Regions from separate parts of the Pseudomonas sp. GWSMS-1 genome, predicted to be linked through region 1. Evidence: predicted binding sites of a transcription regulator. Region 1 holds the regulator's gene; the other holds the start of a gene.
The links. Region 1 encodes LexA, which represses DNA repair genes until DNA is damaged. Its sites were predicted from a motif close to CTGTNTNNNNANACAG; they were not measured.
Positions count from the first base shown of each region.

Region 2: the regulator LexA is predicted to act here: its motif matches at 3,600-3,615, upstream of recN (DNA repair protein RecN).

Region 1 covers NZ_JBMHHV010000005.1:2,274,007-2,280,725, reverse strand. Annotated here, with positions in the region: gene topA (type I DNA topoisomerase) at 1-1,207, shown strand, start outside; gene ACEPAJ_RS14345 (DUF6586 family protein) at 1,279-1,797, shown strand; gene ACEPAJ_RS14340 (hypothetical protein) at 1,876-2,109, shown strand; gene sulA (SOS-induced cell division inhibitor SulA) at 2,221-2,697, opposite strand; gene lexA (transcriptional repressor LexA) at 2,772-3,383, opposite strand; gene ACEPAJ_RS14325 (TetR/AcrR family transcriptional regulator) at 3,654-4,361, shown strand; gene ACEPAJ_RS14320 (L,D-transpeptidase family protein) at 4,409-4,933, shown strand; gene nagZ (beta-N-acetylhexosaminidase) at 4,955-5,953, shown strand; partial or broken gene ACEPAJ_RS14310 (S-methyl-5'-thioinosine phosphorylase) at 5,964-6,700, shown strand.
Region 2 covers NZ_JBMHHV010000003.1:85,213-91,931, reverse strand. Annotated here, with positions in the region: gene dnaJ (molecular chaperone DnaJ) at 1-776, opposite strand, end outside; gene dnaK (molecular chaperone DnaK) at 899-2,815, opposite strand; gene grpE (nucleotide exchange factor GrpE) at 2,915-3,484, opposite strand; gene recN (DNA repair protein RecN) at 3,640-5,313, shown strand; gene fur (ferric iron uptake transcriptional regulator) at 5,385-5,789, opposite strand; gene ACEPAJ_RS01295 (outer membrane protein assembly factor BamE) at 5,887-6,405, shown strand; gene ACEPAJ_RS01290 (RnfH family protein) at 6,481-6,719, opposite strand, start outside.

The DNA of each region.
Region 1 (6,719 bases):
CAAGCTCGACCCGAGCCAGCACTTCACCAAGCCGCCGGCGCGCTACTCGGAAGCGAGCCTTGTTAAAGAGATGGAAAAGCGTGGCATCGGCCGTCCCTCGACCTATGCAGCGATCATCGGCACCATCCAGGATCGTGGTTATGTGGCATTGCACAACCGCCGTTTCTACTCTGAAAAAATGGGTGACATCGTCACCGAGCGTCTGTCTGAAAGCTTCTCCAATCTGATGGATTACGGCTTTACAGCCGGTATGGAAGAAAATCTGGACGATGTGGCTCACGGCGAGCGCGAGTGGAAAAATGTACTCGACGAGTTCTACGGTGACTTCAAGAAGAAGCTTGAAGTTGCAAGCGACAGCGTTAACGGCATGCGTGCCAATACACCTACGCTGACGGATATCGCCTGCCGCGACTGTGCGCGACCAATGACCATTCGCACGGCCTCTACCGGTGTGTTCCTTGGTTGTTCGGGGTATGCGTTGCCGCCTAAAGAGCGTTGCAAGGCCACCGTCAATCTGGTGCCGGGTGATGAAATTGCCGCTGACGATGAAGGTGAGTCTGAGTCGCGCGTGTTGCTCGGCAAGCACCGTTGTCCGATCTGTTCGACGGCTATGGATGCCTATCTGCTCGATGAAACCCGCAAACTGCACATCTGCGGTAATAACCCAGATTGCGTGGGTTATGAGGTTGAACAGGGCCAGTACCGTATTAAGGGCTATGAAGGGCCGAGCCTGGACTGCGACAAGTGTGGCAGCCAGATGCAGCTCAAGACCGGGCGCTTTGGCAAATTCTTCGGCTGTACCAATAGCGAATGTAAGAACACCCGCAAACTGCTGAAAAGCGGTGAAGCGGCGCCGCCGAAAATGGACCCGGTGAAAATGCCGGAGCTCAAGTGCGAGAAGGTCAACGACACTTACATCTTGCGTGACGGTGCCTCTGGTTTGTTCTTGGCCGCTAGCCAGTTTCCAAAGAACCGTGAAACCCGCGCTCCGCTGGTGTTGGAGTTGATTCCACACCGCGATGAAATCGATCCAAAGTATCACTTCCTTTGTGATGCGCCGAAGAAGGACCCTCAAGGTCGTGCTGCGGTGATTCGTTTCAGTCGCAAAACCAAGGAGCAGTACGTGCAGACCGAGGTCGATGGCAAGCCGACCGGCTGGCGTGCATTCTTCGATGGTGGTAAGTGGAAAGTCGAAGATAAGAGCTGATCTAGCTGTACGCGCGCTCGCCGTGGGCGAGTGCGCGTATGCTTATCCAATCCGTAATGGAGGGCGCCGCAATGGCTAATGAGCTCTATACCCGTACTAATCAGAAAATCTTCTATGCAGGCCTGGCGCTAGACTCCTGGCGTAACGCCGAGCAAGCCCAGAGCATGAATGCGCTGGCTTTGATCCAGGCTGAGCGTGAAGCTGCGCTGTTTCATCTTTATGGGGCCCTGCTAGGGCTGTGCCATGAGATTGCTGGCTATTACCGCTTGCCTGATAGTTCCGCTCCGCAGGCTGAGCGCTTTCTCACGCCGGCTGTGTTGCAAGCCGCGCCGAGCCAGGAGCTGGGCGAGTTGGTTGAGTTGGCGCAATCAGCTGATAGCTGGGTTGCTGAGTTGCTGAAAGCGTATGCCGCGCTATTTCAGCCGCCTCAAGCGGGTAAGAAGGTCAAAGTAGACCCTGGTACGCCGCTGATAACGGCGGTTAGCTTGGATGATGAAGTCGAGCCCCTGACTCATCAGGCGCTGGAGGCGTGGCGGCAACAATTGAAAGCTCTGGCGCAGCGCTTTCGCGAAACATTGAGCGAATGGTGACAGGCTGATTTGCCCGGTGGGCTAGGGCGGGCTCAGGTCGGCTGTTACAATGCCGGTCTTTCGTGGAGAGCTAACCCAATGCCTACATCCTTCCTGGAAATTGTCGAACTGCCTGACGGACGCATTGCGCTGCGCCGTGCAGAGGATGAAGAATCGTTGGTCGTGCTGGATTTTTCTGCCGACGCCAAAGCGTTTCTGCAGGGGCAGCATGTTGAAGTGGCCAAAGCCATGCTCAATGTTGGTGTGCAAATGGCTGGGCGCTTAGCTGAAAATAACTTTCAGCATGAAGAAGGGCCGCGGGTACTGCATTGAAAGTAGGGCTTTTTCAGCGCTGACTTAGCGTGCTCTGTCAGTTGCAGGTGGCCCTTTTAGCAAGGACCTAGTGGCTAAACATGCACATTCCTTGTGCGTTGCACTGGTCGATCATCCCAGGCTGATATTTAGGCTCTGTGCCTTACCTTGGTGGGCCGCCTGAACAAGGCGTTGGCGTGCCTGGCGCTCAAGAGGGTGAAGCCAACTGACGACGGTATGGCTCCGGCCTAGCTTCAAGGCCTGTTGGGCCAGCTCTAATGGACTTTGCTCTCCGCGTGGGTGGAGCAGCAGGATGCGTTCGCGGTTAAGGCCTGCCTCACGTAGCCACGCTTGGGTCAAGCTTGATGGTGGGGCGATCAGGGTCAACCAGCGTTCGTCATGGTTCTCGCTGAGTTGGCGCAATACCGGTGCGAGTAAATTTAGGCAGTGTCCTGCTGCGCCGCGCAACGACAGTTCACTGAATGCTTCGCCCTCATCATCCTGCCAAGGCAGTTCGCCGCTCTCGGCAAACAAGGGTGGCGTGGTTGAGGCTAGAAAAGCATCGAACAGCGGTAGTTGTGTACGGTTCAGTGATTGTGGGAACTGCATAGATCCTCCACTCGCAGGTGTTAGCAAATTGCCTGCATTGTCGGTACTGCGTTAGAAAGGCCTCACTTGTCGCTTCACCGGCGGATAACGCCGACGCTCAGGCCTTCAATAATCAGATCCTGTTCTGCCAGATCCACTTCGATTGGCTCGAACTCCGGGTTTTCGGCAATCAGCCAGACTTTGTTGCCTTCACGCTTGAAGCGTTTGACCGTAACTTCATCATCGAGGCGTGCCACGACTACCTGGCCATTACGCACTTCACGGGTCGTGTGTACGGCCAGTAGGTCACCATCGAGGATGCCGATATCCTTCATGCTCATGCCGCGTACGCGCAGCAGATAATCGGCTTTGGGATGGAAAAATTCTGGGTTAATGCGGCACGATTCTTCAATGTGTTGCTGCGCGAGGATGGGTGCGCCGGCGGCTACACGGCCGATTACCGGCAAGCCTGGCTCTTCCTCAGCATTGGGTTCAAAGCCTGGGATGCGAATGCCCCGCGAAGCCCCGGGGGTCATTTCGATGGCGCCTTTGCGGGCAAGCGCCTTGAGGTGTTCTTCCGCTGCGTTGGGTGATTTGAAACCCAGTTTTAAGGCAATTTCTGCGCGGGTGGGCGGGTAGCCGTTGTCTTCAAGACATTGCTTGATGAAGGCGAGAATTTCAGCTTGGCGCGGCGTCAGTTTAAGCATGATCGACTCTGTCTTTTTGTACAGTGACTGGGATTATATACAGTGATTGCAGGTTGGCAATCCTTACGTTCTGATCTGTACTTTATTCATCCCTATATCGTCACTCGCGTGGCGCTACTATTCAGGTGTTACAGGGTGGCTAGCCAGGGTCGGGATTCGGGGTTGCTGGGCGATGTGTGACCAGTCGGCCACAAGATGGTCGGCCCCGCTTGACAAGGCGGGTAGGTGAAACGTATGTTTCAAACAAGTGTTTGTTCAGATGAAAAAGTCATGGCGCAGTCGGAAACCGTTGAACGCATTCTCGATGCGGCAGAGCAGCTTTTTGCGGAGAAGGGTTTCGCAGAAACGTCTCTGCGTTTGATCACCAGTAAGGCTGGGGTGAACTTGGCCGCGGTGAACTATCACTTCGGCTCGAAGAAAGCCCTGATTCAGGCGGTTTTTTCACGCTTCCTTGGGCCTTTCTGCGCAAGCCTGGAGCGCGAGCTGGATCGTCGTCAGGCTAAGCCCGATGCCAAGGTCAGTCTAGAAGAGCTGCTTGAGCTGTTGGTCGAGCAGGCGCTGGCCGTCAAGCCGCGCAGTGGTAACGATCTTTCAATATTTATGCGTTTGCTTGGTTTGGCGTTTAGTCAAAGTCAGGGGCATCTGCGTAAGTATCTGGAAGAGGTGTATGGCAAGGTCTTCCGTCGTTATATGCAGCTGGTGCATGAAGCCGCTCCGCGCATTCCGCCATTGGAACTGTTTTGGCGCGTGCACTTTATGCTTGGCGCGGCAGCGTTCAGCATGTCCGGGATCAAAGCCTTGCGGGCCATGTCGGAAACTGATTTTGGGGTTAATACCTCGATTGAGCAGGTCATGCGCTTGATGGTGCCATTTCTGGCTGCCGGCATGCGTTCGGAAACCGGCTTGACCGATGAGGCACTGGCCAGCGCCCAGCTTAAACCGCGCACCAAGACTCCCGCGGTCCCCAGCAAAGTTTGACCTCGGCGGGTGGGCTTGGTGGATGCTATCCGCTAAGCTAGCCGCCCATGGTAGCTCTCGATTTTCTGCATATTTCCCTCGCCGATCAGTGCCTGTATGGCTTTGCCAATGGGCAGCTGCACCTGCGCCTGAGTGTTTCCACCGCGCTCAATGGCGCAGGTGAGCGCAATGGTTCCGGCTGTACGCCTCGCGGCTTGCACCGGGTACGGGCGAAGATTGGTGCTGGCTTGCCCAGTGGTGCCGTGTTGCGCGGGCGCCGCTGGACGGGCGAGGTCTGGTCGCCTGAGTTACATGTTCAATTCGCCGGTCGTGACTGGATTCTCACGCGCATTTTCTGGCTCAGCGGCTGTGAGCCTGGGCGCAATCGGTTGGGCGCTGTCGATACTTTTCGCCGCTATATCTACATACACGGTACGCCGGACAGCGAGCCCATGGGTGTAGCGTTGTCCCATGGCTGTGTGCGCATGCGTAACAGTGATTTGCTGACGCTGTTTGCGCGGGTGCCGGCCGGCTGTGCGGTTCAGATTGACGAGGCGGCTTGCCCCGATTGGGCGACCGCGCCTCTTATTTAAGGATGACTTGTGAGTTCACCCATGCACGGTTCATTAATGCTGGATATCGCCGGCACCTGGCTGACGGCTGAGGATCGACAGCTCCTGCGCCAGCCGCAGGTAGCAGGGTTGATTCTGTTCGCGCGCAACATCGAAGATCCGCGTCAGGTGCGCGAACTGTCTGCGGCTATTCGCGCTGTGCGACCTGATTTGTTGTTGGCGGTCGATCAAGAAGGCGGCCGCGTGCAGCGTCTGCGTCAGGGGTTTGTGCGCTTGCCGGCCATGCGTGCGCTGGCCGATAAAGATAATGCCGAGCACTTGGCTGAGCAGTGTGGCTGGGTGATGGCCACTGAAGTGCTGGCTGCTGGCTTGGACCTGAGTTTTGCGCCGGTGCTGGATCTCGATCATCAGCGCAGTGCGGTGGTTGGCAGTCGTGCTTTTGAAGGTGATGCGCAGCGCGCAACACAGCTTGCCGGCGCGTTTATCCGCGGCATGAATGCTGCCGGTATGGCTGCTTGCGGCAAGCATTTCCCTGGGCATGGTTGGGCTGAGGCGGATTCTCACGTGGCTATTCCGGTCGATGAGCGCAGCCTGGATGACATTCGAGCCAAGGACCTGCTGCCGTTTCGTCAATTAAGTCAGCAGCTGGCAGCGGTAATGCCCGCTCATGTCATCTATCCGCAGGTGGATGACAGCCCGGCCGGCTTCTCGCGGCGCTGGTTGCAGGACATTCTGCGCGGTGAGTTAGGTTTTGAGGGCGTGATCTTCAGTGACGATCTTTCCATGGCCGGCGCCCATGTAGTGGGTGACGCGGCGTGCCGTATCGAGGCGGCGCTGTCGGCGGGGTGTGACATGGGTTTGGTGTGCAATGACCGGGCAGCAGCCGAGCTGGCTTTAGCTGCCTTGCAGCGGCTCAATGTTCTACCGCCCACGGGGCTTGCGCGCATGCGTCGCAGGGCTTTCCCAGGTGTTGAATATCGGCAGGATCCGCGTTGGCTTGCTGCGCTTGGCAGTTTGCGTGATGCGCAATTAATCGACTGAGGACGAATGGATGACGGTTTACGCGATTATCGGTGGCACCGGCCTGACCAAGTTGGACGGTTTGACCATTAAGGCCGCGCTGCACATTGATACGCCTTATGGCGCGCCTTCTGCTGCGGTGCTGAGGGGCGATTATGCTGGGCGTGAGGTGTTGTTCCTGGCGCGTCATGGGCACCCACACCGTATCCCGCCGCATCAGGTGAATTACCGCGCCAACCTCTGGGCGTTACGTGAGGCGGGTGCCAAGGCGGTGATTGCAGTGAATGCAGTGGGGGGATTCATACGGCCATGGGGACCGGACACTTCTGCTTACCACATCAAATCATCGATTACAGCTACGGCCGTGAGCACACCTATTTTGAGGGTGAGCTGGAGCATGTTACCCACGTTGATTTCAGCCATCCCTACGATGCAGGGCTACGCAGCAAGCTGAGCAATGCGCTGACCGCCGAGCACTGCGCATTTAGCAGCCATGGTGTTTACGGCTGTACTCAGGGGCCGCGCCTGGAAACGGTGGCTGAAATCGCACGGATGGAGCGTGATGGCTGCGATATTGTCGGTATGACCGGGATGCCAGAAGCCGTATTGGCGCGTGAGCTGGCGTTGCCCTATGCCTGCTTGGCGCTGGTGGTGAACCCGGCTGCTGGCAAGTCACGCGCCCTGATCACCATGGCGGAAATTGAGCGTGCGCTGGACGAAGGCATGGATACGGTTAAGGCTGTATTGGCGCGCGTGCTAAGCAGTTGAGTCCGTGTTGATGCAGGTA
Region 2 (6,719 bases), on a different contig from region 1:
AAGATCGCGTGCTCGCGCACATTCACCACCACGTACAGATCGCCCGCCGGGCCACCCATGGCGCCTGCCTCACCTTCACCCGTAAGACGGATGCGGTCGCCTGTATCAACACCAGCCGGCACTTTCACCGACAGGGTCTTGTGCTCTTCCACGCGACCCTGACCGTGGCATGAACCGCACGGATCGGTGATCATCTTGCCCTGGCCATGACAGCGCGGGCAGGTCTGCTGCACCGAGAAGAAGCCCTGCTGCATGCGCACCTGACCAATACCGCCACAGGTGGTACAGGTTACGGGCGTGGTGCCCTTCTTCGCCCCAGAGCCATCGCACGGCTTGCAATTGACCAGGGTCGGCACACGAATGGTCACTGTGGTGCCACGCACCGCTTCTTCCAGGTCCAGCTCCAGGGTGTAACGCAGATCACTGCCGCGTTGGGCGCCACCGCGACCACCGCCACGACCACCGCCGCCACCGAAGAAGTCACTGAACACATCACCGAAGATATCGGAGAAGTTCGCGCCACCCGGGCCGCCACCGCCACCCATCTGCGGGTCAACGCCGGCATGGCCGTATTGATCGTACGCCGAACGCTTGGCGGCATCGGAGAGTACTTCGTAAGCCTCGTTGGCTTCCTTAAACTTCTCTTCCGAGGCCTTGTCGTCGGGATTGCGATCCGGGTGATGCTTCATGGCCAGGCGACGGTAAGCTTTTTTCAGCTCCGCCTCGCTGGCACCGCGCTCAACACCGAGCACCTCGTAAAAGTCACGTTTAGCCATAAGTCTTCAACACCTTAAAATCGTCTACTCCAGACACGCCAACGCGGGAGCAAGCTCCCGCGCGGCGAATCATGCCGGGCGCAACTCGCGTCACACCCGGCCAAAGCGGCATAAGCTTGCGCTTACTTGTTGTCTTTGACTTCTTCGAACTCAGCATCAACCACGTCGTCACCGGCGTCTTTGGCTTGTTCGGCACCTTGCTCAGCAGCGCCTGGCTGCGGTTGCTCGGCGTACATCTTTTGCGCCAACGGAGCGGTCACTTCGGACAGCGCGGTCATCTTGGCTTCGATTTCAGCTTTGTCGTCGCCTTTCACCGCGACTTCCAGTGCGCTCAGCGCCGCTTCGATTGCAGCCTTCTCGTCGGCAGTCGCCTTATCGCCAGCCTCGGTGATCATCTTACGGGTGGCGTGCACCAGCTGATCGCCTTGGTTGCGGGCACTGGCCAGCTCTTCGAACTTGCGGTCTTCTTCAGCGTTAGCTTCAGCGTCACGCACCATCTGCTCGATTTCTTCCTCGGACAGACCGGAGTTGGCCTTGATCACGATGGACTGAGTCTTGCCAGTGGCCTTGTCTTTGGCGCCGACATGCAGAATGCCGTTGGCGTCAATATCGAAGGTCACTTCGATCTGCGGCACGCCACGTGGCGCTGGCGGAATCTCGGCCAAGTCAAACTTGCCCAGCGACTTGTTACCGCTGGCCTGCTTACGCTCACCCTGCAACACGTGAATGGTCACCGCGCCCTGATTGTCGTCGGCAGTCGAGAACACCTGCGACTTCTTAGTCGGGATGGTGGTGTTCTTCTCGATCAGCGCGGTCATCACGCCACCCATGGTTTCGATACCCAGGGTCAGCGGCGATACGTCGAGCAGCAACACGTCTTTCACGTCACCGGCCAATACAGCGCCCTGGATAGCAGCACCCATGGCAACGGCTTCGTCCGGATTCACATCCTTACGTGCTTCTTTACCGAAGAATTCGGTTACCAGCTTCTGCACCAACGGCATACGGGTCTGACCACCGACCAGAATCACGTCGTTGATCGCGCCAACGTCGATACCGGCGTCTTTCAACGCAATGCGGCAAGGCTCGATGGTGCGCTGCACCAAATCTTCAACCAAAGATTCCAGCTTGGCGCGGGATATCTTCACGTTGAGGTGCTTAGGACCGCTGGCATCTGCCGTGATGTAGGGCAGGTTAACGTCGGTCGACTGGCTCGAGGACAGTTCGATCTTGGCTTTCTCGGCAGCTTCTTTCAGGCGCTGCATCGCCAACGGATCACCCTTAAGGTTCATGCCGGTTTCTTTCTTGAACTCGTCAACCAGGTAATCGATCAGACGAATGTCAAAGTCTTCACCGCCGAGGAAGGTATCACCGTTGGTAGCCAGCACTTCGAACTGGTGCTCGCCATCAACTTCCGCGATTTCGATCACGGAAACGTCGAAGGTACCGCCACCCAGGTCATAAACGATCACGGTGTGATCGCCTTTAGCCTTGTCCATACCGTAAGCCAGGGCCGCAGCGGTCGGTTCGTTGATGATCCGCTTAACGTCCAGACCGGCAATACGGCCGGCGTCTTTAGTGGCCTGACGCTGACTGTCGTTGAAGTAAGCAGGAACAGTGATCACCGCCTCGGTCACTGGCTCGCCGAGGTAGTCTTCGGCGGTCTTCTTCATTTTCTTCAGAATTTCAGCCGAGATTTGTGGCGGCGCCATTTTCTGGCCGTTCACTTCAACCCAGGCGTCATTGTTGTCCGCCTTGACGATCTTGTAAGGGACCATCTGGATGTCTTTCTGCACAACTTCTTCGTCGAAACGACGACCGATCAGACGCTTAACCGCGTACAGCGTGTTATGCGGATTGGTCACAGCCTGACGCTTAGCCGACTGGCCTACGAGGATTTCGCCATCGTTGGCATAGGCGATGATCGATGGCGTAGTACGCGTGCCTTCGGCGTTTTCAATAACTTTGGCTTTGCCGTTTTCCAGAACAGAGACGCAGGAGTTGGTTGTCCCCAGGTCAATACCGATAATTTTGCCCATATTCATTCTCCCGAAATTTTGATATTTCCGCCGCTGGTTAATTGCCAACGGCGGTAGAACTAAAACGCTTGACTGTTAAATGGGGCAGCTCGATGAATTTCAAGCCTGCTCATCAATCGATGGCGGCACTTCTGCCGGCGCCTTGCTGACCACCACCATGGCGGGGCGCAGCAAACGGCCATTGAGCATGAAGCCCTTCTGGAACACCTTGAGCACGCTATTGGGCTCAACATTGGTGCTTTCCTGCATTGCCATTGCCTGATGGTGCTCAGGGTTGAACGGTGCACCATGAGGATCAATGACTTCCAACTGGAAGCGCTTAAGGGTGTCGAGGAACAACTTGAGCGTCAGCTCCATGCCCTCACGCACCGCTTTGATCGCTTCATCATCTGGATTCGACAGCTCAAGGCCGCGCTCCAGGCTATCCACCACCGGCAACAAGTCGTTGGCGAATTTTTCCAGCGCAAACTTATGCGCTTTCTCTACATCTTGCTCCGCGCGACGGCGCACGTTCTGCAGATCGGCGGCCATGCGCAGCGACTGATCCTGCGCAGCGGCCAGTTGCTCTTCCAGCGCGTGCACGCGAGCAACCAGATCATCACCCGCAGCGGCCTCAGCAGCTGTCTGTAGATCAGGGTTCTGCGTATCCAGGGTCTGTTCGTCAGCCATGCGTCTCTCCTTTTGAATTCTGACGCGAGCCTTAACTCACGTGCCTGGCGGTTATATGGGGTCAAAAATTATCGTTTCAAGGATGAAAGACGGATTGTCAGCCCACAAAAAAACACTGTATAAATAACCAGACATGAACTTGGGAGGCCCTCGCCATGCTGGTGCACCTGTCCGTAAACAACTACGCCATTGTCGAACACCTTGATCTAGAACTGGATGCCGGCATGAGCGTAATCAGCGGCGAAACCGGCGCTGGCAAGTCGATCATGCTCGACGCCCTCGGCCTGACCTTAGGTGATCGCGCCGACAGCGGCGTGGTGCGCCCTGGCGCGGACAAGGCCGATATCCTCGCCAGCTTCGACCTGAGCGACATCCCCGAAGCCCGCACCTGGCTCGCCGAACGCGACCTGGACAACGACGGCCCGTGCATCCTGCGCCGGGTCATTACTGCCGAAGGCCGTTCGCGCGGCTATATCAACGGCGCCCCCAGCCCTCAAGGCGACCTTAAGGCGCTCGGCGAGCTGCTGATCGACATCCACAGCCAACATGAACACCAGTCGCTGCTCAAACCCGAGACCCACCGCCGGCTGCTCGATGAATACGCTGGCAGCCAGGAGCTGGCGCGCCAGGTGCAACTGGCCGCGCAACGCTGGAAACAAACCAAGAATGAACTGCAACGGATTTCCAGCCTCGGCGACGAGCAGCGCGCTCGCCACCAGCTGCTCAGCTACCAGCTCGAAGAGCTGGATAATCTGGCCCTCGGCGAAGATGAACTTGAGCAACTGGAGCAGGAACACAAGAACCTGACCAATGCCGAAAGCCTACTCAGCGCCTGTCGCCTGGTGATTGAACAATGCAGCGAGAATGATGCAGGCAACGTCCTGTCCGCCCTCACCAACAGCCTCAACCGCCTTGGCAACTTCCAGGGCCAGCCCGGAGCGCTGAGCGAAGCGACCAACCTACTGGCCAGCGCACAGATCCAAGTTGAAGAAGCCGTCGGCGAGCTGAACCGCTTTCTCGACCACTTCGATGCCGACCCCGAGCGCCTGCAACAGATGGAAGAGCGCCTGGATGCGATCTACACCCTGGCACGCAAGCACCGTATCCAGCCAACTGAACTGGGGGCGATGCAGCAACAATTATTCGAAGAACTGGAAAGCCTCAACGCTGACGACCAGGCGGCCGAGCGTCTCAGCGAGGAGCTGACAGCCTTCGAACGGCATTACCAGGAAAAAGCAACAGAACTCAGCACACTGCGCAATAACGCCGCTGGCCAACTGGCCAGCGCGGTAGAAGTGGAGATGCAAACCCTCGGCATGCCCGGCGGGCGCTTCACCATCAAGCTGAGCGCTAACAGCAACAATGAGCCACACCCCAATGGCTTGGAGCAGCTGGAGTTTCTGGTCAGCGCTAACCCCGGCCAGCCGCTCAAAGCCCTGGCCAAAGTGGCCTCGGGCGGCGAACTGTCGCGCATCAGCCTGGCGATCCAGGTGATCACCGCGCAAACCTCACGGGTACCAACCTTGGTATTCGATGAAGTCGACGTCGGCATCGGCGGCCCTACCGCAGAAGTGGTCGGACAACTACTGCGCAAGCTCGGCGAACGTGGCCAGGTGCTCACCGTGACTCACCTGCCGCAGGTCGCAGCGCAGGGGCATCAGCACCTGTTTGTTCACAAGGTCCGCGAAAGCGATGCCACGCGCACCGCGGTGAGCAAGCTCAGCCCGGTTCAGCGCGTCGAGGAAATCGCCCGCATGCTCGGCGGCGTAGACCTAACCGAAGAATCCCTGGCCCACGCACGGCAAATGGTCGGTAGCGCCCAAGCCTGATTCAGCCGCACCAGAACGTTAGAAAGCACAAAGGCGACCCGAGGGTCGCCTTTGGCATACAAACAGGCTGATCAGCTTTTCTTGCGCACGTACAACACAAGATTATGATCAACCAGTTCAAAGCCGTGCTCTTTGACGATTTCTTTCTGGCGTTTTTCGATCTCCGCATCAAAGAACTCAATCACTTCACCAGAATCGACACACACCATATGGTCGTGATGCCCGCTGTCCGCCAATTCGAAGACCGCATGACCGCCATCAAAATTATGGCGAACCACCAGGCCTGCGGCTTCAAACTGAGTCAGTACGCGGTAGACAGTCGCCAAACCTACGTCGTCACCAGCCTCCATTAAAGCCTTATATACGTCTTCGGCACTCATGTGACGCTGGCCGGCAGAGTCGAGCATTTGTAGTATCTTGACCCGTGGCAGGGTCACTTTCAGGCCAGCCTTGCGTAGTTCGCTATTTTCAACCATGGTCTGCTTTCTCACGGAAGCGGCTTCGCAGCTTCCTTTATTGCGGGTATGATCCGGGTTTATATTGCCCAGCCAAGATAGTGGAAGTCGCCCACCGATGCAAAAGACCAAACTCCTGCTGACCAGCCTCTCCCTTACGGGGCTACTCGCACTCGCCGGTTGTTCATTCCCCGGGGTTTACAAAATCGACATCCAACAGGGCAATGTCGTCACGCAGGACATGATAGACCAGTTGCGCCCGGGAATGACCCGCAAGCAAGTGCGGTTTATCATGGGCAACCCCTTGCTCACCGACACCTTCCACGCCAACCGCTGGGATTACCTGTACAGCATCCAGCCAGGTGGCGGTCAGCGCTTGCAAGAGCGTGTGAGTGTGAACTTCAGTGCTGAGGACCAACTGGTCGGCCTGTCGGGCGACTTTATGCCAGGCGTGAGCCGCGACCAGGCAATCCTCGGCGAAAGCAGTGGTGTTACCACGCCGCAGGCGGCGCAGCCAACTCGAACAGAAGAGAAGCCTGCACCCGGCTCGCTGCTCGAGCAGATTCAGCGTGAAGTAGACGATGTAAAAGTCGTCCCAGTGCCGACACCAGAACCCCTGGACAGCACACCGCAGTAATAATGCGCTGATAAAAAGCCCGGACATGTCCGGGCTTTTTTGTGCCTCGCCATCTCTGACGACACGCCTTTATCACTAATCCCCGCCACTGTCCGCCTTGGCTTGTGCGGCCTTGGCCGCGCGCTGCTTACGCACCTCTTTGGGGTCAGCAATCAGCGGACGATAGATCTCCACCCGCTCGCCCTCTTCCAGCACGCGCTCATCGGGTTTGCTTACTGCCTTGCCGAAAATACCCAGCGGGGTGTGGTGTAGATCCAGGCCGGGGAAGTGCGCCTGCATACCGGACTGCAACGCGGCCTGCCGCACCGTAGTGC